One region of the Streptomyces sp. AB3(2024) genome, then DNA from elsewhere that is predicted to be linked to it. Evidence: riboswitches for the same ligand, from Rfam matches in the RefSeq annotation. Region 1 holds a riboswitch; each other region holds the start of a gene.
The links. Region 1 has a riboswitch for cobalamin ahead of ACEPPI_RS23885 (5-methyltetrahydropteroyltriglutamate--homocysteine S-methyltransferase). Riboswitches for the same ligand answer to the same signal wherever they lie in the genome.
Positions count from the first base shown of each region.

Region 2: linked by a shared signal. The riboswitch ahead of ACEPPI_RS13765 (ribonucleoside-diphosphate reductase subunit alpha) and the one ahead of ACEPPI_RS23885 (5-methyltetrahydropteroyltriglutamate--homocysteine S-methyltransferase) in region 1 are both predicted to bind cobalamin.
Region 3: linked by a shared signal. The riboswitch ahead of ACEPPI_RS24070 (acyl-CoA thioesterase) and the one ahead of ACEPPI_RS23885 (5-methyltetrahydropteroyltriglutamate--homocysteine S-methyltransferase) in region 1 are both predicted to bind cobalamin.
Region 4: linked by a shared signal. The riboswitch ahead of ACEPPI_RS37155 (ABC transporter substrate-binding protein) and the one ahead of ACEPPI_RS23885 (5-methyltetrahydropteroyltriglutamate--homocysteine S-methyltransferase) in region 1 are both predicted to bind cobalamin.

Region 1 covers NZ_JBGWAB010000066.1:13,670-19,402, forward strand. Annotated here, with positions in the region: gene ACEPPI_RS23880 (deoxynucleoside kinase) at 1-186, opposite strand, end outside; partial or broken gene ACEPPI_RS23885 (5-methyltetrahydropteroyltriglutamate--homocysteine S-methyltransferase) at 541-2,181, opposite strand; cobalamin riboswitch at 2,366-2,521, opposite strand; gene ACEPPI_RS23890 (PP2C family protein-serine/threonine phosphatase) at 2,975-4,252, shown strand; gene ACEPPI_RS23895 (MASE1 domain-containing protein) at 4,360-5,400, shown strand; gene ACEPPI_RS23900 (CbtA family protein) at 5,507-5,733, opposite strand, start outside.
Region 2 covers NZ_JBGWAB010000025.1:67,986-73,718, reverse strand. Annotated here, with positions in the region: gene ACEPPI_RS13765 (ribonucleoside-diphosphate reductase subunit alpha) at 1-2,142, opposite strand, end outside; cobalamin riboswitch at 2,283-2,411, opposite strand; gene ACEPPI_RS13760 (GNAT family N-acetyltransferase) at 2,474-2,971, opposite strand; gene ACEPPI_RS13755 (Uma2 family endonuclease) at 3,049-3,633, shown strand; gene ACEPPI_RS13750 (YbdD/YjiX family protein) at 3,687-3,884, opposite strand; gene ACEPPI_RS13745 (carbon starvation CstA family protein) at 3,881-5,733, opposite strand, start outside.
Region 3 covers NZ_JBGWAB010000067.1:7,383-13,115, reverse strand. Annotated here, with positions in the region: gene ACEPPI_RS24075 (SpoIIE family protein phosphatase) at 1-1,960, shown strand, start outside; cobalamin riboswitch at 2,023-2,259, shown strand; gene ACEPPI_RS24070 (acyl-CoA thioesterase) at 2,391-2,819, shown strand; gene ACEPPI_RS24065 (agmatine/peptidylarginine deiminase) at 2,962-4,122, opposite strand; gene ACEPPI_RS24060 (TetR/AcrR family transcriptional regulator) at 4,280-4,927, shown strand; partial or broken gene ACEPPI_RS24055 (ATP-binding cassette domain-containing protein) at 5,004-5,465, opposite strand; partial or broken gene ACEPPI_RS24050 (IS110 family transposase) at 5,604-5,733, shown strand, end outside.
Region 4 covers NZ_JBGWAB010000176.1:408-6,140, reverse strand. Annotated here, with positions in the region: gene ACEPPI_RS37170 (GMC oxidoreductase) at 1-1,130, opposite strand, end outside; tRNA gene ACEPPI_RS37165 (tRNA-Trp) at 1,355-1,428, shown strand; tRNA gene ACEPPI_RS37160 (tRNA-Arg) at 2,507-2,590, shown strand; cobalamin riboswitch at 2,664-2,807, shown strand; gene ACEPPI_RS37155 (ABC transporter substrate-binding protein) at 2,842-3,843, shown strand; gene ACEPPI_RS37150 (FecCD family ABC transporter permease) at 3,840-4,886, shown strand; gene ACEPPI_RS37145 (ABC transporter ATP-binding protein) at 4,883-5,713, shown strand; gene ACEPPI_RS37140 (DUF6191 domain-containing protein) at 5,730-5,733, shown strand, end outside.

The DNA of each region.
Region 1 (5,733 bases):
GAGCTGGAGCAGGAAGGGGTAGCGGTTCGCCTGGATCTCCTCGGGGCTCGCCGTGTAGAAGAGCGGGAGGATCGGATTGTCTTCGACGCTCTCGTAGAAGACTTCGCTGCCCAGCTCCTTGGCGAGCAGTTCGGCGACACTCGTCTTGCCGATTCCGATCATGCCTCCGACGCAAAGCACCGGCATACCTCACTTCTCCCTGGGGGTCTTCTGTTCGTCGGCGGGTGGGCTGGGCGCCGCACGCCGCCGGGACGCACTCCGGCGGTCACGCGATGCCCGGGATCTTCGTGATCGGCGTCATGTGGCCCCGTCCGGACCGGGGCCCTGACACGGGTGGCTCTGCTCGGCCGGCGGATCCGACCGCTGCGCAGCCGCCGCGCGGGGTGACGGGCCACAGCCCTACGGCCGAACTGAATCTTAAATGACGATTCACCCCCATCGGCCGGGGCGCCGGACGGGCCGCCCCGCGCGGCCCTCGCGTCGGAGGCCGGTGGCCGACGCTCTGGTGACCAGGTCCCCTTCGTGGCGTCGGAGGGTGTCGGCCCGCAGCGGGAGGGTCTCGCGCAGGGCGGGCTCGTCGACCTGGATGACCGGGGTGCCCGCCGCTTCCAGGTCGCCCACCTCGTCACGCAGGGCGAGCGCCACCTGGCGGGCGGTGTCCCCGAGGGGCTGGTCGTCGCGCACGAAGGACCAGGCGAGCATGGTGACCAGGCCGGTCAGCATGCCCTTGACCGGCTTGGCCGTCTGCGACTGGGCGTACGAGGTCCAGCGCACGGTCATCGGCTCGGGGCGGGAGACGTCCCCGGCCAGGACCGGCGGGCGGACGTAGCGGGTGCCGTAGGACTGCACCCAGCCGTGCCGGGTGGCGACGTAGCCGGTGAGCTGCTCCGCGAAGTACTGCACCATGTCGCCCCGTTCGGGTTCGCCGTGCACCAGGACGTCGATCCCGGTCTTCTCCTGGAAGGAGAGGGCCTCGCGGATCTCGTCCTTGATCCGCTCCTCGTAGGCGGCCGTGTCGATCCGGCCGGCCCGCAGGTCGGCGCGGGCGAGGCGCAGCTCGTCGGTCTGCGGGAACGAGCCGATGGTCGTCTTCTGCCGGGCGAAGGCGAGCCAGCGCCGGATCTGCGGGTCGATGTCACGCTCGGCCGCGGCGCCCAGCGGGACGTGCAGCAGTGAGCAGGAGGCGGCGACGTCGACCCGGCCGGCGAGGCCCAGCAGGGTCCCGAGGGTGGCCAGGGACTTCCGGTAGTCGTTGATCCAGACGTTGCGGCCGTTGACCACGCCCGCCACGAGCCGCTTGCCGGGCAGTCCGCCGACGGCCGCGAGGTCGGCGAGGTTCGCGGCGCCGGCGTCGGTGAAGTCCAGCGCCAGCCCCTCGACGGGGGCGGCGGCGAGCACCTGGAGGGCGCCGCCGAGCCGGCCGAAGTACGAGGCGACCAGCAGCTTCGGACGGTCGGTGGCCGCCCCCAGCTCGCGGTAGGCGCGGGCGGCGGCGTTCAGATCGGCCGGGGTGCGGTCCTGGACCAGGGCCGGTTCGTCCGGCTGGACCCACTCGGCGCCGGCGGCGCGCAGATCGGCGAGGACCCGGGCGTAGACGGGCAGCAGCCGGTCGAGGAGGGTGATCGGCCGGAAGTCGGCGGCCACGCCCGGGGCGGGCTTGGCCAGCAGGAGGTAGGTGACGGGGCCGACGAGGACGGGGCGGGCCGTGTGCCCGAGCGCGAGGGCCTCCTTCAGCTCGGCGACCTGCTTCGTGGAGTCGGCGGTGAAGACGGTGTCGGGGCCGAGCTCGGGGACCAGGTAGTGGTAGTTGGTGTCGAACCACTTGGTCATTTCGAGCGGGGCGACGTCCTGGGTGCCGCGGGCCATCGCGAAGAGGCCGTCGAGGGCGTCGGCGGCGACCGCCGCGCGGTGCCGCCCGGGGACGGCGCCGACCATGACACTGGTGTCCAGGACGTGGTCATAGTACGAGAAGTCGCCGGTCGGCACCTCGGTGATGCCCGCGTCGGCCAGCTGCCGCCAGTTCGAGCGGCGGAGGCCGGCGGCCGTGCGCCGCAGGGCGTCGGCGGTGACGCGGCCCTTCCAGTAGCCCTCGACGGCCTTCTTCAGTTCGCGGTTCTGACCCTGACGGGGGTAGCCGTACACGGTGGCTCGTGCTGCCGCGGCCGTGGGCTTCGTTGTCACGGAACTCTCCTTCGCGAGATGTGTCCTGAACGTCCCGGTGAGGGGACGCGGACGCGAAGGAACGACAGAACGCGCGGACCACGTCGCGGGGAAACACCACACGTGCCGCTCGTCGTGTACGCCGACCCGCCCACGAGGTCACCGGGATCTCCGCACGGGAATCGTCCGCGTGCGGGCAACGGGCAGGTCTTCGGACTCGCGGGCACGCCTGCCGGTCTCCCGGCGGGCACCTACTGGCCGTCGCTTCCCAGGACCGTTGTCCGGTCCCAGTGCGTATGACGGCGGTCGTTCCCGCTCACCGCTGCGGGGCAGTCCCGGATTCCCACCGGGTTCCCTCTTACGACGCATCCCGCCTGGCGGACGGGGCGAACCAGCTGCACCGGCCACCCTAGGGCGGAAGATCGCTCAGCGGCGAGCCCCGTCCCTCATCCGGACGGCGAAATGAGACAGGACGGGGGTGCGAGCGCGCTGATCGCCCGCGACATGCCGCTTTCGGCGCAATACTCCGGTGCCGCGCCGTCGGCGGGCCATCCTGTGGGCCGTTGCACGGTCGTGTCAGGAGTCCGTGGGTGTACCGATCGCTTGAGCGGCTTGATGACCGGATCCGGCGCGAGCACCGGGCGGGCCCCAGGGACGCGGGACGGGCACCGGCTCGCAGGCATGCCGCCGCGGTGGCGTACGGCGCCGGGTGCGGTGGGCGGGAGCAGAGGTTCGTGTCCCGGTCCACCGGGCGGTCGTGATGCCGGGCGGCAGGGAGTGGGAGCGGGGGAAGCGGCCTCCCAGGCCCGACCCGTTGCTGCGCCTGGAAGCCGAGCTGGGCCGGATCGAAGAGCGGCTGCAGGCTCTGACCGCGGCGAGGGCCCGGATCGAGGGCCTGCTGGGCGCGGTGCTGGACATCACCCGGGAGGTGGAGCTGCCGGCGGTGCTGAACCGCATCGTGACCACTGCCATGGAGCTGGTCGGCGCCCGCTTCGGGGCACTGGGCGTACTGGACGACTCCGGCGAGCGGCTGGCGCGGTTCATCGCCGTCGGCCTCTCCGAGGAGGAACGCGCGGCCCTGGCCGACGTGGGCTTCCCCCGCGGCCTGGGCGTACTCGGATACCTGATCCGCCACCCCGAGCCGCTGCGGGTCGACGACATCTCCGCCCATCCGTCCTCGGTGGGGTTCCCGCCCGGCCACCCACCGATGAGCACCCTCCTCGGCGTGGCCATCAGCGTCCGCGGCGAGACCTACGGAGACCTCTACCTGTCCGAGCGGAGCGACGGGAGGGCCTTCGACGTCCACGACGAGAACATGGTCGTCGCCCTCGCCCGCGCCGCCGGCATCGCGATCGACAACGTCCGCCTCCTCGAACGGGTTCGGGCCTCCTCCGAGCAGTTCCAGCGCCTCCTGCTGCCGACACTGCCCGACCTGGGACCCTTCGCCGCCGCCGCCATCTACCGGCCCGCCGCCGAGCCCAACGCACTCGGCGGGGACTGGTACGACGCCATCCCCCTGCCCGACGGCGCCGTGGCGCTCGTCATCGGCGACGTGGTCGGCCACGATCTGCAGGCGGCCGCGGCCATGGCCTCCATCCGCAACATGCTGCGCTCCCTGCTGTTCGAACTGGGCGGTCCGCCCGGCGCGGTCCTCACCCAGCTCGACCGGACCCTGCAGGCCATCACCGACAACCCGGTCACCACCACCGGCCTGGCGCGCATCGAACGCGCGGGGGGCGGGTGGAGGATGCTCTGGAGCACCGCGGGCCACGTCCCCCCACTGTTGATCACTCCCGGCGGCCGGCCGCACTACCTGTTCGCCGAACCCGGACTGCCGCTGAACGTCGACAGCGAGCAGCGGCGCCCGGACCACACCCACCCGTTGTCCCCCGGCACCACGGTGGTCCTCTTCACCGACGGCCTCGTCGAACACCCCGGCCACCCCATCGACGAGAGCCTGGAGGCACTGGCCGGGCTCGCCGCCGCGCACGCCTCCCTGCCCCTGCAGGACTTCGTACGGGCCCTGGCCGACGGACATCCCAGCGACGGGCACGACGACATGGCCGTACTCGCCCTGCGCATCCCGGGCTGAAGCCGCCGGAGGGCATCGGGGACACGTGCGGGTGGCGGCGTGGCGGAGCCCGCAGGGGTGCAAGATGGACAGACCAGCGAGGGACGAGAGCAGGGACAGAACCCCCGATGACCGACGCGTGGCGCCACAGGCTTCGCAGCGCCGGTGCGACGGCCCTGAAGAGCGGCGCCGTCGCCGCGCTGTACTACGCCGGGGGCGAGCTCGGGCTGCTCCAGCAGCTCGTGCGCGGTCAGGTGTCACCGCTGTGGCCCCCCACCGGCATCGCCCTGGCCGGTCTGCTCCTGCTCGGCCCGCGGGTCTGGCCGGGTATCGCGCTCGGAGCGTTCCTGGTCAACCTCTCACCCGGGCCGTCGCTCACCGTCGTCCTGGCCATCACGGCGGGCAACACCCTCGGATCCCTGGCCTCCTACGCGCTCCTTCGCCTCGTCGGCTTCCGCACCCGGATGAACCGATTGCGGGACGCGCTCGCACTGGTCTTCCTCGGAGCGTTCGCCGGCATGCTCATCAGCGCGACCGTGGGGATCGGCACCCTGAGCCTGGCCGGCGCACTGCCCGCCGGCGGGTTCTGGCCCTCGTGGTGGGTCTGGTGGACCGGCGACGCGATGGGCGTCCTGCTGGTCACGCCGGTCCTGCTCGTCCTCAGCACCGCGCGCCGGCCGAAGGGCGTGCCGACATCGCGGTGGGCGGAGGCACTGGTGCTCGTGGCCGCCACGATCGCCGTCGGCATCCTCGAAGCCTCTCCCGCACCCCTGCTCTTCCTCGCCTTCCCGCTGCTGACCTGGGCGGCCTTCCGCTTCCAGCTCGCCGGAGCCGCACCTTGCGCGCTGGCCGCATCCATCTTCGCGATCCACGCCGCCACGCACCGGACGGGCCCCTTCGCGGGCCAGACCCTCCTCACCGCCATGGTCTCGTTGCAGGCGTTCAACAGTGCTGCCGCGCTGACCGCGCTGCTGCTCTCGGCGGTCGTCACCGAGCGGAACCAGACCCTGGAAAGGGTCGAACGGGCTTGCGGGCGGCTGGCCGAGATGGTCGCGAGGACCGCACCGGACACCGACGGCCTGCCGACGGTCGCTCGCGAGCACGAGCACGATCCCGACCACGAGCGCGCATACGACGACGAGGGGGAGGGCGAGGGCGGGCGACGGTGACGCCCGCCGCCCGTACCGCCCAACGCCGCGGCGGCAGAATACCCAGAGCCCTGCCGCCCCGGACATCCGGTGCGGCAGGGCTCTGGGGGTGGGTGCGGTACGCCGATCAGCCGAGGGCCGGCGCCGGCTGCGGCGCCGCCGTCTCGGCACCGGCGGGATCGGTGCGGTGGGCCAGGAGTCGCTGGGCGAGGACGCCGAAGACGATCCCGAACACGACCCACATCACGACCTGGACGGTCACCGACGCGACCCGGAACTCCCACAGCAGGGCCGCGGGGAACTCGGGCTTCACGGCGTCGGTGTTGTCCGGGAGCACCAGGAAGGCCAGCGCCG
Region 2 (5,733 bases), on a different contig from region 1:
CTGGTCCAGGAACGGGGTGCGGGCGGCCGCCATGTCGATCAGGCCGCGCTGCGGGATCTCCCACGCCGTGCGGTACAGCTCGCGCACCTCGGCCGGGATCCAGCCGAAGCCCTGCACGGAGCCGCTGGACTCGCGCAGCGCCTCACGGGTCTGCGCGTCCCACACGCCGAGCTGCTTGAGCTCCTCCACCAGGTAGCCGTTGACCTGGAGGAATTCGCCTGACAGGGTCTCGCGCTTGAAGAGGTTGGAGACCTGCGGCTCGATGCACTCGTAGACGCCCGCGATGGAGGCGATCGTCGCCGTCGGGGCGATGGCGAGCAGCAGGGAGTTGCGCATGCCGGTCTTCGCGATGCGGGCGCGCAGGGCGTTCCAGCGCTCCGGCCAGTTCAGCTCGACGTCGAAGTGGTCGGGGTGCAGCACGCCGCGGGCGGTGCGGGTCTGCTCCCAGGCCGGGAGGGGGCCGCTGCGCTCGGCGAGGTCGCAGGAGGCCTCGTAGGCGGCCAGCATGATGCGCTCGGAGAGCTTGGTGGACAGGGCCTTCGCCTCGGGGGAGTCGAAGGGCATCTTCAGCTTGAAGAAGACGTCCTGCAGGCCCATCGCGCCCAGGCCCACCGGCCGCCAGCGGGAGTTGGAGCGGCCCGCCTGCTCGGTCGGGTAGAAGTTGATGTCCACCACGCGGTCGAGGAAGGTCACGGCCGTGCGGACGGTCTCGTCCAGGCGCTCCCAGTCGATGTCCCCGTCCACCACGAAGGCGCCCATGTTGACCGAGCCGAGGTTGCAGACGGCCGTCTCGCCGTCGTTGGTGACCTCGATGATCTCGGTGCAGAGGTTGGAGGAGTGGACGACGGTGCCCGGCTCGGCGGTCTGGTTCGCCGTGCGGTTGGAAGCGTCCTTGAAGGTCATCCAGCCCTGGCCGGTCTGCGCGAGGGTGCGCATCATCCGGCCGTACAGGTCGCGGGCGGGCATGGTCTTGCGGGCCAGGCCCGACGCCTCGGCCTTGCGGTAGGCGGCGTCGAACTCGTCGCCCCAAAGGTCCACCAGTTCGGGGACGTCGGCCGGGGAGAACAGCGACCAGTCGGCGTCGGCGTTGACGCGGCGCATGAACTCGTCCGGCACCCAGTGGGCCAGGTTCAGGTTGTGGGTGCGGCGCTGGTCCTCACCGGTGTTGTCGCGGAGCTCCAGGAACTCCTCGATGTCCGCGTGCCAGGTCTCCAGGTAGACGGCGGCGGCGCCCTTGCGGCGGCCGCCCTGGTTCACGGCGGCGACGGAGGCGTCGAGGGTCTTCAGGAACGGCACGATGCCGTTGGAGTGGCCGTTGGTGCCGCGGATCAGGGAGCCGCGGGCCCGGATGCGGGAGTACGACAGGCCGATGCCGCCGGCGTGCTTGGAGAGGCGGGCGACCTGGTGGTAGCGGTCGTAGATCGAGTCCAGCTCGTCCAGCGGGGAGTCCAGCAGGTAGCAGGAGGACATCTGCGGGTGGCGGGTGCCGGAGTTGAAGAGCGTGGGGGAGGACGGCAGGTAGTCCAGGCGGCTCATCAGCCGGTAGAGGGAGGCGACTTCCTCGACGGCCTGGACGGTGTCGTTCTCGGCGAGGCCGCAGGCCACGCGCAGCATGAAGTACTGCGGGGTCTCGATCACCTGACGGGTGATCGGGTGGCGCAGCAGGTAGCGGCTGTGCAGGGTGCGCAGGCCGAAGAAGCCGAAGCGGTCGTCCGCGCCCTCGGCGAGCGCGTGCTCGACCAGGGAGTTCAGACGGGCCGCGTGGAGGGCGACGAACTCGGCGGTGCGGTCCGCGATCAGGCCCTCGCGGTGGCCGACGGCGACGGACTCGGCGAAGGAGCCCGAGCCCTGGCCCGCGGCCTCGTCGGCGACGGCCAGCGTCAGCAGGCGGGCGGCGAGGCGGGAGTACGCCGGGTCCTCGGAGATCAGGCCCGCGGAGGCCTCGGTGGCCAGCCCCCGCAGCTCGGCCTCGTCCGCGACGGCGCTGCGCCCGCGCAGGGCGGCGGCGGCGACCCGGCCCGGGTCGGTGTCGGGGAGGTCGACGGTCAGCTCGGTGAGAGTACGCAGCAGCGCGGCCCCCGGGCCTTCGGTGGTGTCGCCAGAAGTGGACTCGGCGCGCGGTGCAGAAGGCGCGATGGTCACGGCGGGAGCTCTCCCTCGCTCGGCCCGGTCATCGGCGGGGGCGCGGGCGGGCGCATGCGGGCGCACGGGAAGGCGCGACGTGCCGCACGGCGTCCACCGGCCCAACCGCGAGGCCCGGACGTGTCTCTACCCGGTTCGGTCGATCCGGGCGCGCTGCCGGCAGGTCCTCGGACTTGCGGAATGCACCAATGGGTGCACGTCATACCGTTGCGGGACAGTTCCGGATTCACACCGGATTCCCCTGCGGCGACAGCGAGGATGAGCATACATGTGGGGGCGCCCCGATGCGTGACCCCCCACATGTTGTGTCGGCACCTTGCTGAGCGTGGTGTTACAGCTCCAGCCGGTACGTGAGCAGGGTCAGCGCGGGGATCGGCGCCCAGTCCCGCTCCGGAGTGCGTACGAATCCCAGGCGGGCGTAGATCCGCTGGGCGCCGAGCATGGCGGGCTGGGTGGACAGCACCAGCGCCGACACCCCGTCCAGGGCCCGCGCCCGGTCGACGCAGGCCCGCACCAGCGCCTCCCCGACCCCCGCCCCGCGCGCCTCGGCGGCCACGGCCAGCATCCGGAACTCGGCCTCGCCGGGGCCCGCGATGTCGGCGAGGGGGCTCCCGGGTGCGGCGAACGTCACTCCTCCGAGCACCTCGTGGTCCCGCGCGGCGACGATCACCTCCCCGTGTCCGGCCCGGCCGGCGACGTCCCGCAGGACGTTCAGGTAGTGGTCGTCCTCGTTCGGGTCGAGCAGACCGTCCCCGGTGTAGGCCCGGCCGGTGATCTCCCCGAGCCGCTCGTACTCGACGGGCAGCGCCGCCCTGATCTCGATGTCCATGCCGTCGAGTGTGCGCCACGCGTGACGGTGCCCGGCGCTATCGTCGAACCGGCACCGTCGAGGAAGGCGAGCGAGGCCTGACCGTGATGACCGACCGGCCCCACATGACGCCCGAAGTGTTCGAACACCTCGCCCGGATGGCAGCCCGTGAGGAAGAGGGGCTGCGACTGGAATTCATCGGTGGGGTGCTGAGGAGCAGGGCGATGACGGACGGGGACCACGGGCGGATCATCCAGTGGTTGACGCGGATCTGCATCCAGCACCACCCGGGGCTCCGGCTGCACCCGGGGCAGGGAATCAAGGCGGAGCGGTACCGGCAGGGCCGTGCCATTCCGGACGGCGTACTGGCGCACGAGGACGCGTTCGTCGGGCAGGGTGACTGGGTGGACCCGGGCCCGATCCTGATGGCCGTCGAGGTGACCTCGTGGAACTCCGGCACCGAGCGGCGAGACCGGATCGAGAAGCCGCGCGCCTACGCGGAGACCGGCATCTCCGTCTACCTGCTCGTCGATCGGCTCAAATGCCGGCTTCTCGTCCACAGTGACCCGGACGGCGCCCGCTACGAGACCGTACGTACGGTGCCGTTCGGCAGGGAAGTCCGGCTCCCGGACCCCGTAGGCATCACCCTGGACACCGAGCCCCTCAAGGACTGGGTGCGCTGACCCGCGGTGCGTGAAGGGCTCCGCCGGTAACCGGCGGAGCCCTTCACGCGTGGTCAGCAGCAGCGGAAGCCCTCGCGGGGGTCCGCCTCGCGGGCGTCGGTGCGGGCCCGCTCGAAGGCGCGCCGGGTCATGACCTCGGCGTCCGGGTCGTGGGAGCGGGCGTGGGCGACGTACCGGTCGTACGCGGCCTCCCCGGAGAACTCCCGGACGTAGAACCGCGCCTTGGCCAGCGCCGCGCGGACCCCGCTCATGCCACGGGCTCCTTGACCCGGCCGCCGCCCGAGTCGAGGCCGGCCGCCGCGAGCTCGGCCTTCTCCTCGGCGGAGGCCAGCAGGCCGGCCGGGGCGACGATCTTCGATTCGGTCCACGGCACCTCGGAGAGCCGTACGGAGTCCGGGTCGGCGACGGCCTTGAGGCAGGTCCGGGCCGCGTCGGCCAGCACGATCAGGATCAGGACGGCGAACAGCACCGACAGGACGCCGTCGACCGTGGCGTTGGTGACCACGGTGTGCATGTCGTCCATGCTCTTGGCGGGCGGCAGCACCTTCCCCGCGTCGATGCCGGTCTGGTACTTGTCGCGCTGGGCGAAGAAGCCGACCTTCACGTCATCGGAGAAGATCTTCTGGTAGCTCGCGGTGAGGGTGACGGCCACGTCCCAGGCGAGCGGAACCCCGGTGACCCAGGCCCACTTGAGCCGCCCCGACTTCACCAGCAGCGTGGTGCACACGGCCAGGGCCACCGCGGCGAGCAGCTGGTTCGCGATCCCGAACAGCGGGAAGAGCTGGTTGATGCCGCCCAGCGGGTCCTTCACGCCGACCCACAGGAAATAGCCCCAGCCGCCGACCACGATCGCGCTGGCCAGCCAGACGCCCGGCTTCCAGCTGACGTCCTTGAAGGACTTGTGCACGTTGCCGAGGGTGTCCTGGAGCATGAACCGCCCGACGCGGGTCCCCGCGTCGACCGTGGTCAGGATGAAGAGGGCCTCGAACATGATGGCGAAGTGGTACCAGAACGCCTTCATGCCGGATCCGCCGATGACGGAGGAGAAGATCTCCGACATCCCGAGTGCGAAGGTCGGCGCGCCACCCGTACGGGACAGCAGGCTCGCCTCCTCCACGTCCTTCGCGGCCTGCGCGAGGGCGTCCGGGGTGATGGCGAAGCCGAAGTGGGTGACGGCCTCGGAGGCGGTCTGGACGGTGGTGCCGATGACCCCGGCGGGGGAGTTGACCGCGAAGAACAGGCCGGGCTCGATGATGCACGCGGCGATCACGGCCATGATCGCGACGAAGGACTCGGTGAGCATCGCGCCGTAGCCGATGACCCGGACCTGGGTCTCCTTCTGGATCATCTTCGGGGTGGTGCCGGAGGCGACCAGCGAGTGGAAGCCGGACAGCGCCCCGCAGGCGATGGTGATGAAGACGAAGGGGAACATCGAGCCGGCGAAGACGGGGCCGTCGCCGCGCGTGGCGAAGTCGGTGACCGCGGGCATCTTCAGCGTCGGGACCGCGACGACCACGCCGACCGCCATCAGCGCGATCGTGCCCACCTTCATGAAGGTGGACAGGTAGTCGCGCGGTGCGAGCAGCAGCCACACCGGCAGCACCGAGGCGATGAAGCCGTAGACGATCATCCAGATGACCAGGGTCTCCTTCTCCAGGGTGAAGAACTCCGCCCAGGAGGACTCGGCGACCCAGCCGCCCGCGACGATGGCGAGGAGCAGCAGCGCCACACCGATGACGGAGACCTCGGTGACCCGGCCCGGCCGCAGGACGCGCAGGTAGACGCCCATGAAGAGGGCGATCGGGATGGTCATGCCGATGGAGAAGACGCCCCACGGTGAATGCGCCAGGGCGTTGACGATGACGAGCGCGAGCACGGCCAGCAGGATGATCATGATGGCGAACACGGCGAGGAGGGCGGCGGCTCCGCCGACCGGGCCGATCTCGTCCCGGGCCATCTGGCCGAGCGAACGGCCGTCGCGCCGCGTGGAGAAGAACAGCGTCACCATGTCCTGCACGCCGCCGGCGAAGATGACGCCCGCGACGATCCAGATCGTGCCGGGCAGGTAGCCCATCTGTGCGGCGAGCACCGGGCCGACCA
Region 3 (5,733 bases), on a different contig from region 1:
CTGGTCGCCCGAGGACGCGCTGGGCCGCCACGCGGCCGGGCTGCTGGTCGCCGACGAGTACGTCGACCTGGTACTGGAGCTGTTCGCCAAGGTCATGGCGGGTGGCGGCGCCTGGGCGGGCGTCTTCCCCGTGCGCCACAAGGACGGCTCCTCGCGCCTGGTGGAGTTCCGCAACATGCGGTTGGAGGACGAACACGGCGGCGTGTACGCACTGGGGATCGCCTGCGACGAGACCGTCCTGCGGGGCGTGGAGCGCGACCTGGCGCTGTCCGTGCCGTTGGTGGCGCAGTCCCCGCTCGGGCTGGCGGTGCTGGACACGGGCCTGCGGTACGTCCTGGTCAACCCGATGCTGGAGCGGATCAACGGCCTGCCCGCCGAGAAGCTCCTGGGCCGTACGCCCCACGAGGCACTGCCGTTCCTGGACACGGACACGATCGAAGCCTCCATGCGCCAGGTCCTGGACACCGGCGTACCGCTGCTGGACCAGTACGGCATCGGGCGCACACCCGCGGACCCGGACCATGAGCATGCCTGGTCGGGCTCGTACTACCGGCTGGAGGACCCCGGCGGGCGGGTGATCGGTGTCGCCCTGGCGGTCGTGGACGTCACCGACAGCTACCGCGCGGCCCGGGAGGCCACCGAGGCCCGCAGGCGCCTCGGCCTCATCGCCCGGGCGTCGGTGACCGTCGGCACCACCCTGGACCTGGAGCGCACGGCCCGCGAGCTCGCCGACCTCGTCGTGGCCGACCTGGCCGACCTCGCCTCGGTCGACGTCCTCGACTCCGTGCTGGGGGGCGGCGTGGCGACGACGCCCGGACCCCGGACGGGGCAGGCGCTCTTCATGGCCCTCGCGGTGGCGACGTCCTACGGGACGGACGCCGTCCGCGCCGCGGACCCGGTGGGCGAGCGCACCACGTATCCGGCCGAGCGCCTGGTCACCCGCTGCGTGAGCACCGGGCGCCCCGTCCTGGTGCCGCGGATCACCGGGGCGGACCTGGCGCGCATCGCGCGCGACGAGGCCGCCGCGGACCTCCTCCGCCGGGAGGGCGCGCACTCCTACCTGGCCGTACCGCTGACCGCCCGCGGACAGGTCCTCGGCGCCGTCGGCCTCCTGCGCACCCGCAATCCGCTCCCCTTCGACCAGGACGATGTCACCCTGGCCGGCGAGCTGGCCACCCGCGCCGCCATCGCCATCGACAACGCCCGCTGGTACCAGCACGCCACCGACACCGCCCTGACCCTCCAGCGACATCTCCTCCCCCACCCCCCGCCGCGTGCCGCCGGTCTCCAGATCGCCTACCGCTACCAGCCCGCGGTGGCGGCCAGCGGGATCGGCGGCGACTGGTTCGACGCGATCCGTCAGCCCGGGGACAAGACCGCCCTCGTGGTCGGCGACGTGATGGGACACGGTGTCCACGCCGCCGCCACCATGGGTCAACTGCGCACGGCCACCCGTACCCTGGCGGACCTCGGTCTCGACCCGGCACGGGTCCTGCGCCACCTCGACCACATCACCGCCGAACTCGACGGGACCATGGCGACCTGTGTCTACGCCACCTGGGACCCGCACCGCTCGCGCTGCCGCGTCGCCCTCGCGGGCCACCCGCCCCCGGTCGTCGTCAGGTCGGGGCAGGCGCCGGCGCTGGCCGACCTTCCGGCCGGGGTGCCGCTCGGCGCGGGCGGCCTCGGCGACGCCGGGTTCACGTCCACCGTCCTCGACCTGCTGCCCGGTGACCGGCTGGTCCTCTACACCGACGGTCTCGTCGAAACCCGTGACGAGGCCCTGGACGACCGCCTCGACCTGCTCCTCAGCCTCCTCGCCGATCCGGATCTCCCCCCGGAGGCGACCTGCGACCGCCTCCTGGCCGCCCTGCGTCACCGTGACGCCACCGACGACGTAGCCCTCGTCATCGCGCGGGTACTCCCCCGTCCGCCCACCACCGGGGCGCGCCCGCACTGAACGGCGCTCCATCGGCGGTCGGTGGTGCCCCGGGCGCCGTGCGCGGGGCGCGGCGACGCCCCTAAGGTGTGAGGGCAGCTGGTTCGCCCCGTCCGCCAGGCGGGATGCGTCGCAAGAGGGAACCCGGTGGGAATCCGGGACTGCCCCGCAGCGGTGAGCGGGAACGACCGCCGTCATACGCACTGGGACCGGACAACGGTCCTGGGAAGCGACGGCCAGTAGGTGCCCGCCGGCGGAAGCAGGAGTGCCGGCAGGTGTGCCCGTGAGTCCGAAGACCTGCCGCTGCCCGTACGCGAAGACCGCGTACGGAGATCCCGATGGCCTCGTGGGCGGGCCGGCGGCAGCGGGCGCCTCGCGCGGCCCGCCGCTCCTGCGCGTCCGCGTCCGGCCCGTCGGGACCGCATCCGCACGACTCGCGAAGGAGAGTTCCGTGACCGCGGACATCACCACGGGCACCCGGGCCCACAAGTCATCTGCCGACTCCCGTGTCACCCTCGCCCACATCATGAGCGAGCACGACACCAACCTCTACGGGACCATCCACGGCGGTGTGGTCATGAAGCTGATCGACGACGCGGCCGCCGCCTCCGCGGGCCGCCATGCCGACGGTCCCGCCGTGACGGTGTCCGTGGACCGCATGACCTTCCTGGCCCCCGCCCGCGCGGGCGACCTCCTCACCGTCCACGCCACACTGGACCGCGCCGGCCGGACCTCCATGACCGTCGCCGTACGGGTCACCGCGGAACGCTGGAACGCGACGACCAGCCCGGCCACCGAAGTCGCCACCGCCCGCCTGACCTTCGTCGCCATCGACGCCGACGGGCGGCCGCGCCGGGTCCCGGGCCTGCTGGAGGGATAGCGGGGCGAGCCGGGCCCCGCGGCCCACCGCGATCCGCTCCGCCGGGACCTCGGTCTCCACGGCGGCCGCGCGGGCGCGTGAGCGCGGTGCCCGGCCGCGGGGTCGCGGGCCGGGCGCCGCGCTCCGTCGGGCGGTGGGGCCGTTACGGCACCGGCTGCTGCTGGGTGACGCAGTGGATGCCGCCGCCACCGGTGCCGAGGCGGTCGATGTTGAGCCGTTCGACGACGCGGCCCGGGAACAGGCGCGTCAGCGTGGCCCGGGCCGCCGCGTCGGCCTGGGTGTCGCCGAACTGGCCGCTGATGACGGCGCCGTTGCACACGTAGTAGTTGGCGTAGGAGGCGAGGAAGTCCCGGTTGGTGGAGCGGATCAGGTTGTAGTCGGGGCCCTGGAGCTTCTCGGCGGTCATGCGGGCACCGCCCGCGGTCGTCGCCCCGGACAGGACCTGGAACTGCTGGCGCGCGTCCTTGGCGTAGGCGTCGTTGTCCGAGGCCAACGGCATCTGGACGAGGGCCTTCCCGGGCGCGAGGAAGCGCGAGGTGGCGTCGACGTGGTCGTCCGTGATGTCCTGGCCGGTCACGCCGTCGAACCAGATCACCTTGGAGGCGCCGTAGGCGGCGCACAGCGCGGCTTCGATCTGCGCCTGCGACGCGTTGGGGTTGCGGTTGCGGTTCACCAGGCTGCTGCGGGTCGCCATCAGGGTGCCGGCGCCGTCCTGCTCGACCGCGCCGCCCTCCCCCACCAGGCCGGCGGCGGTGAACGGGACGCCGACGTAGGAGGCGATCCGCCCGGCGACCAGGGCGTCCTTGGAGTGGGTCTGCTTGTTGCCCCAGCCGTTGAAGTTCAGGCCGACCGCGTCCAGTCCGCCGGCGCCGTCGGTACGGAAGACCGGGCCGCTGTCGCGCATCCAGCAGTCGTCCACGGGGATGGTGGTGACGACGGTGACCGTCGAGCCGCACAGCTGGCGGGCCCTGGCGGCGCTGCCGGAGTTGGCGCACATGTAGACCGGCTCGTACTTGGCGATGGTGCGGGCGATGAGCGCGATGTCCGACTGGACCCCGCTGAGGCTGCCGCCCCAGATGGAGGTGCTGTCCGGCCAGGCCATCCAGGTACGGGTGTGGCGGACGTCCTCGATCGGCACGCTGAACGCTCCCGCCGCCGCGCGGGCGGGGCGGGGCGCCGCCGAGGCGCGCCCCTCGGCCGCGGTCAGCGCGGTGGCCGCGGCGGCGGCGGTGAGACCGGCGGCGGCGAGGAACTTGCGCCGGTCCATGCCCTGGGCGGGCGGCCGGAATGCGTGATCGCTCATGGGGTCTCCTTGGGGGATGCCAACTCCCCCGCCTGGCAGCGGGGTTGACCCGAAAGGTAAAACTGGCCAAGCGCTCGGTCAATACTTTGGACAAGGTCGTTCCGGAGGATCGGGAAAAGCCCCAGGTCGCGGCCTGGAGCCTCGTTAGAGTGACGCCATGGCACCTTCCGCACAGGGCTCTCCGGCCCCGACCACACCCCCCGCCCGCGCGGGACGACCCCGGGTCTCCGCGAAGGGCGAGCAGACCCGGGCACGGCTGATCGCCGCCGCACGGACCCTCCTCGCCGGAGGCATGAGCGAACGCTTCACCACCCGCAACGTGGCGGCGCTGTGCGGCGTGTCGCACGGGATGTGCCACTACCACTTCCAGGACCGGACCGATCTCGTCCTGGCGGTCATCGCGGACATCCGCCCGGAGTGGATCCACCCCCTGGAGGCGGCCGTCTCCGGGGAAGGCTCGTTCGAGCGGCGTTCCGAACGGGTGCTGGAGCTGCTGTCCCGGCCCGAGGGCGCGGAACTCTCCCACCTGCATTCGGCGTTGCACTGGCACGCCCTCAACGACGCGCGGGTCCGGGAGTCCCTGGAAGCCGAGTACTCCCGCTGGCGGGGCTGTTTCGTCACGCTGTTCGGGGTGTTGGCCGACGAGCGGGGCGGGGACGTCGACCCCCGCCCGCTGGGCGAGGCGGTGGCCGCGGCCGTGGACGGCCTGGCCGCCGCGGAGTCACTGGGCTCCGAGGTGGATCCCGGTCCGGTGCTGCGCGCGCTGATGCGTACGATCGCCGCCGGCGTCCGGCCCGGCGTCTGACCGGACCGGGCGCGGGGCCCGGCCGGGAGCCGGCCCGGCCGGGAGCCGGCCCGCTCCGCCCGGGTGGCCGACGCCCCTACAGCGCCCGTCGGGCCGCGGCGATGGCCTCCGGATCCCACCCCGGTCGGGGCACGGACTCCAGGAGCAGCCGGGTGTACGGGTGGCTCGGAGCCGCGAGCACCCCCTCGGTGCTCCCCTGTTCCACGACGGCCCCGTGCCGCATCACGACGATCTCGTCGGTCACGCACCGGACGACCCCGAGGTCGTGGGTGATGAAGAGGAAGCCGATCCCGGTCTGCTCCCGGATGTCGGCCAGCAGGTTGAGGATCTGCGCCTGGACGGAAACGTCGAGCGCGGCGACCGCCTCGTCCAGGATGAGCACGGCCGGTTCGACGGCGAGGGCCCGGGCGATGGCGACGCGCTGGCGCTGGCCGCCGGAGAGGTTGCGCGGGAGCGCGTCGGCCGCCCGGGTGCCCAGGCCCACCTGGTCGAGCAGTTCCCGTACCCGCGGGGTGTGATCGCGGCCGGGGAAGTGCAGGCCCTGATGAGAGACCCGGCCACCGTCCGGTCCGGCGCAATGCCGGGCAGTACGCGGGCGGCAGGTCTGCATAACGTGGATGCGCGAGCGCGGTGCCAACGCCGAGGCCAGCACGGTCAACCACCCTGGAGAGGTGCGATGTTAGACACCGGCGATGTGGGCGTCTTCCTGGGCATGGACGTCGGCAAGACAGCTCACCACGGCCACGGGCTGACCCCGGCGGGCAAGAAGGTCTTCGACAAACCGATGCCCAACAGCGAACCGAAAC
Region 4 (5,733 bases), on a different contig from region 1:
GCCCGGCCGCACATGACGTTGCCGTTGTCGCCCCAGCCCTTGCCGATCTCGTCGTTCAGGTCGGCCAGCGCGCCGGTGGCCTTCAGCCTGACCAGGAGCTTGCTGGTGCCGACGCTGCCCGCCGCGAAGAAGACCCGGTCGGCGGTGACGGTCTTGGTGGCGACCACCGCCCCGGTGGTGTCGATCTGTTCCATGCCGACGGCGTAGCCGCCACCGGCCGAGGGGGAGACGGTGGTGACCCGGTGCAGCGGGGAGACGGCGACCTTGCCGGTCGCCCGGGCGGCCGCGAGGTAGGTCTTCTGGAGGGACTTCTTGCCGGCGTTGTTGCCGTAGAGGATCTCGCCGTCGACGGCGGACTTGGGGACGGTGCCGGCGACCTCCTGCTTCATGTAGTCCCAGTCGTAGACGTCCGGGACGAAGACGAAGGGGAAGCCGGAGCGCTGGGCGTGCTTGCGGCCGACCCGGGCGAACTGGTAGCAGTCCACCGTGTCGAACCAGGCAGGGTCGATCAGACCCACACCGAGCCCGGCGTTGGCGCGCGGGTAGTAGGTGGTGTACATCTCCTCCGCGTCCACCGAGGGCAGGATCGCTGCGAAGTTCTGCCGCTTGGGCGTCACCGCCATGCCGCCGTTGACCAGCGAACCGCCGCCCACGCCGCGGCCCTGGTAGACGATGATCCCGCCCATCTCCTCGGCATCGAGGATGCCCGTGTACCGGGGGACGTCCTTGTCGATGGGGAAGCCGAGAAAGTTGCTGAGCGGCGCTTTGGTCCTGGTGCGGAGCCAGTACGAACGGTAGTCGGGCCTGGTGGTGTTGGCGAAGATCTTGCCGTCGCTTCCGGGGGTGTCCCAGGCCATGCCCATCTCGATCATGTGCACGTCGACCCCGGCCTGCGCGAGCCGCAGCGCCGCGACGGAGCCGCCGTAGCCGGTACCGATGACGAGGGCCGGAACATGGGCCCCGGAGTCGATGGGCGCGTTCGCGGCGGCCGCCCCGGTGGCGCTTTCCGCTCGGGCCGGGATGGTGTTGACCGCCAGGGCCAGGGCTCCAAGAATGGAACTGGTTCCAGCGATGAATCCACGGCGTGACACACCCTTGGATACCTTGCTGTGCAGGCTTTTGTCACTCATGCGACCTTCCTCACTCTCGATGGAGTGAGAACAAGTTCTACTGTTGAATGCCTGCCAAGTCACTACACGCGTCGAGGTAACTTGTGACCGTTTTCGCCTGCTGGGCCTGTTGGGTTCGGGAGTGTCGGGGAAAGTTCCCGCCGGGCCGCCGCGAACTTTCCCCGAGTTGACACCCGAATTCAGTGGATCTTCGTGGCCCGGCGTGCCATGGTTGGTCCCACCGAAGGGGTGTAGCTCAGCTGGTCAGAGCAACGGTCTCCAAAACCGTAGGCCGCAGGTTCGAATCCTGCCGCCCCTGCAAGAGTCACCTGCACGAACACCGACGAACGTCCAGGCGGGAGCCTTCTCCCGGCTGGGCGTTCGCCGTGTTTCCGGCGTCTGGGTCAGGGGCGAGGAGGTCCCCCGCCCGACAGCGCCCCGCCCCACCGGTCTCTCGTGCCCTGAAGGGCCCGGCGGGGCGGCGCCGTGCAGCTGCAGCCCGCAGCGTCCCCGCAAGTCAGGAACTGCTCGCGGATGATACGTCCACGCTATCCGCCACCACTGACAGCGAGGCCGGACCCGGAACGTGGAAGCGAAACGCGAGTCCGATCCCCGCGCTCGCCCCGCCCGCCTCCGGGTCCCGGAGCGGCTGCGAATGCGCGACCTGTGGGGCGGAACCGGGGCCTGATCACCGCGCCGGGATACCCGGACCCGCTGCAACCCTGCCGACCCGCAGGCTGCACGCCGCGGCCTCGCCGAGGGCGCCGATGCCGGCACTTGCCGCCGACCGGACGCGATGCTCGGCGTATCCCATCGTGCTCGGCCCTCAGGGTCCGCAAGGGCCTGAAGGCCCGAACGGGACGGCCGGCGGGGACGGGCGCGACGCGGTCTCTGCGGTGAACACTGAGCGTGGCGGTGGAAACGGCCGAGCCGTGGCCGCGACCCGGCTCGAGGCGCACGCGCATTGCGCTGAGCAGGCTGCCCGGGCCTGGCCTGATGGGCAGGGCAGCGGCGACGCGACCCTTGACCGGCTCGCCAACGGGTATACGGCGACACAGAGGGACCGGGCGTTCCGGCAGTGCATGAGCGACGAGGGATGGCCGCAGTAGCAGCGCACCCCGACCCGTCGGCGGGTCCGGGATGTGGACCGCTGATGTCTGGCACCAGGCGCGCGGCGCCCCTCCCGTGGGGAGCCGGGGGGGGCGCCGGCCCGGGATGGTCCGGTGACAGCACCGTAGACCCGCAGGCGGGGCGACGGTAGGCATATGACAGGGGGGATTCCGGAACAGTGGAACGGTCAGGCCTCCAACAGCAGCGCTCTACAGGATTGTTCGGAGTGTCGCGATCCGGCTCGTCACCCTTCCCTGGGGGTCGCATCGGCGGCAGTCGCCTCAGTCGAGGTCGGAGCAGGCTCGGAAACAGTGTGGCAGCGGTCTGCGAAACCGCGGGTCGGGTCACAGGCGCGACTCCTGTCGTCCCCTGCCGTTCGTGCGTGGAGCGCGGTGGCGGCCGGCTGCGTTGGACCTGTGGACCCCCGTTCGGGGGAAAGGGGGCATCTGGCAGACTTGTGCGGGTTGTCCCAGGCGGCGCAGGACAGGAAACCGGTGTGAATCCGGTGCGGTCCCGCCACTGTGACCGGAGCTCCGCCCACCCGCGGGCCCCGGGAGTCAGACACTGACGCGCCGCCTCTTCACTTCGACCGGGGACGAGGATCCCCCGGAGAGGCCTCGCCATGTCGCGTTCCCGCGCAACCCTGCGCTCCATCGCCGCCCTCGCCTTCCTGGTTCCGCTCGCCGCGTGCGGCGGGCCGGCCGACGGACCCGCCGGTGCGGCCCGGCCCGGCCCCGGAGCGCGGCCCGCGCCCGGGTTCCCGTACACCGTCACCAACTGCGGTGTCACCAGCACCTACCAGGCCCCGCCCGAGCGGGCCGTCACCATGAACCAGCACGCCACCGAGATCATGCTGGCCCTCGGACTGCAGGACCGGATGGTCGGCACGGCCTACCTCGACGACTCCGTGCTCCCCGCCTACCGGCCCGCCTACGACAAGATCAAGGTGCTGGCCGGCGAATACCCCTCCAAGGAGGTGCTCCTCGGAGCCGACCCCGACTTCGTGTACGGCGGTTACGCCAGCGCCTTCGACAAGGGCCAGGGCCGGGACCGTGAAGGGCTCGCCCGGTCCGGCATCGGCTCCCGGCTGAGCGTGGAGTACTGCACCCGGGGCCCGGTCGGCCTCGCCCAGCTGAAGACCGAGATCACCGAGGTCGCCCGGACCTTCGGCGTGCCCGAACGCGGAGCGGCCCTCGTCGAGGACGAGCAGCGCCGCGTCGACGCCGTCACCGCACGTCTGAAGGACGCGCCGAGGCCGCCCGTCTTCGTCTACGACTCCGGCGAGGGCTCCGCCTTCACCTCGGGCGGCAAGGGCATCGGCAACGAGATCGTCACCCTCGCCGGAGGCACGAACGTCTTCGCCGACCTCGACGACACCTTCGGCGACGTGTCCTGGGAGAAGGTCATCGAGCGCAAGCCCGAGGTCGTCCTCATCTACGACTACGGCGGCACCACCGTGGAGTCCAAGAAGCAGCGCCTGCTCAACGACCCGGCGCTGGCTCAGGTTCCCGCCGTCAAGAACCGGCGGTTCGTCGTGCTGCCGCTCTCCTCCGCCGTGCTCGGCGTACGCGTCGCCGACGCCGTCGAGTCCCTGGGCCGCCAACTGCACCCCGACGCCGCGTGAGGCGCCGCCGGACCGCCGCCGTCCTCCTGATCCTCGCCGCCGTTCTGGCGGCCTCGGCGGTGGCCGGGCTCGCCCTGGGGCCCGTACGGATCGCCCCCGGCCGGGTCCTCGACCTCGTCCTGGCCGGACCGGACGCGCAGGGCGGAGCCTTCGCCTCCATCGTGTGGGACGTCCGCATGCCGCGCGTCCTGCTCGGCACGGTCGTCGGCGCCGGACTCGCCGTCGCCGGCGCGGTGCTCCAGGCCCTCGTGCGCAACCCGCTCGCCGACCCCTTCCTGCTCGGCGCCTCCTCGGGCGCCTCCGCGGGGGCCGTGCTCGTCATCGTCTTCGGTACGGCCGCCGGCGCGGGCGCCGCAGGGGTCGCGGGCGGGGCCGGGGTGCCGCTCGCCGCGTTCGCCGGGTCGATGGCCGCGCTCGTCACCGTCTACGCCCTGGCCCGGAGGGGCGGCACCATGACCACCGGCCGGCTGATCCTGGCCGGAGTCGCCGTGCAGTACGTGCTCTCCGCCCTGACCAGCCTGGTGCTCGTACTGTCCGCGAGCCCCGACCAGATGCGCTCGGTGCTGTTCTGGACGCTGGGCGGCCTGGGCGGGGCCCGCTGGGACGAACTGGCCCTGCCCGCGGCCGCGCTGTTCGTCGGGACCGGTGTGCTCGTCACCCTGGCCCGGCCCCTGGACCTGCTGCTCGCGGGGGAGGAGGGCGCGCACACCCTCGGGCTGGACACCGGCCGGTTCCGGGCCGCCGCGTTCGTGCTCACCTCCCTCGTCATCGGGGTGCTGGTGGCCTCCAGCGGGGCGATCGGCTTCGTCGGGCTGATGGTTCCGCACGCCGCCCGGATGGTGGTGGGAGCCGGGCACCGGGCGCTGCTGCCCGTCGCCGCGCTGGGCGGGGCCGTGTTCCTGACGCTGGCCGACCTGTTGGCCCGTACGGCGGCCGCGCCCGAGGAGATACCGGTCGGCGTGGTCACCGCTCTGGTGGGAGGGCCGTTCTTCCTGTGGATGCTGCGCAGGTCCGGCCGCGGCGAGGGGGTGGTGGGCGGATGACGGGGGGTTCGGTGGAACTCACCGTCGAGGCGGTGCGTTACGAGATCGACGGGCAGCAGCTGCTGCGCGGAGTCGACCTGACCGCCCGGCCGGGGGAGACGGTCGCCGTGGTCGGGCCGAACGGCAGTGGCAAGACCACGCTGCTGCGTTGTGTTTACGGCACTTTGCGGCCCACCGCCGGCCGCGTGCTCCTCGACGGGAGGGACGCGGGCTCGCTGAGCGTCAAGGAGCGGGCCCGGAAGGTGGCTGCCGTTCCCCAGGACGGCGCCGGCGCAATGGGCCTGACGGTCCGGGAGGTCGTCGCCATGGGGCGCAGCCCGCACAGACGGTTCTGGGAACAGGACGGCCCGGGAGACGCACTGCGCGTCGACAGCGCCCTGGAGACGGTCGGCGCGACCGCCTTCGCGGCGCGGCGCTTCGAGGAGCTGTCCGGCGGCGAACGCCAGCGCGCGCTCGTCGCCCGCGCCCTCGTCCAGGAAACGGGCCTCCTCGCCCTGGACGAGCCGACCAACCACCTCGACATCCGCTACCAGCTGGAGGTTCTGGACCTGGTGCGCGGCCTGCCCACGACGAGTCTGCTGGTCCTGCACGACCTCAACCTGGCGGCGTCCTTCTGTGACCGGCTGTACGTCCTGGCGGGCGGCCGGGTGGTCGCGGCGGGGGTGCCGGGCGAGGTGCTGACGGAGGACCTGCTGGCCGAGGTCTACGGTGTCCGCACGCGCATCGGCACCCACCCGACCACGGGCGCACCCAGCATCGTCTACCTCCCCCCGGACCCTCCCGCTGCACGACTGCGGCACGCCGCGGGGGGAACGGCGGCGCCCTGACGCACGTTCACGTCCTGTGC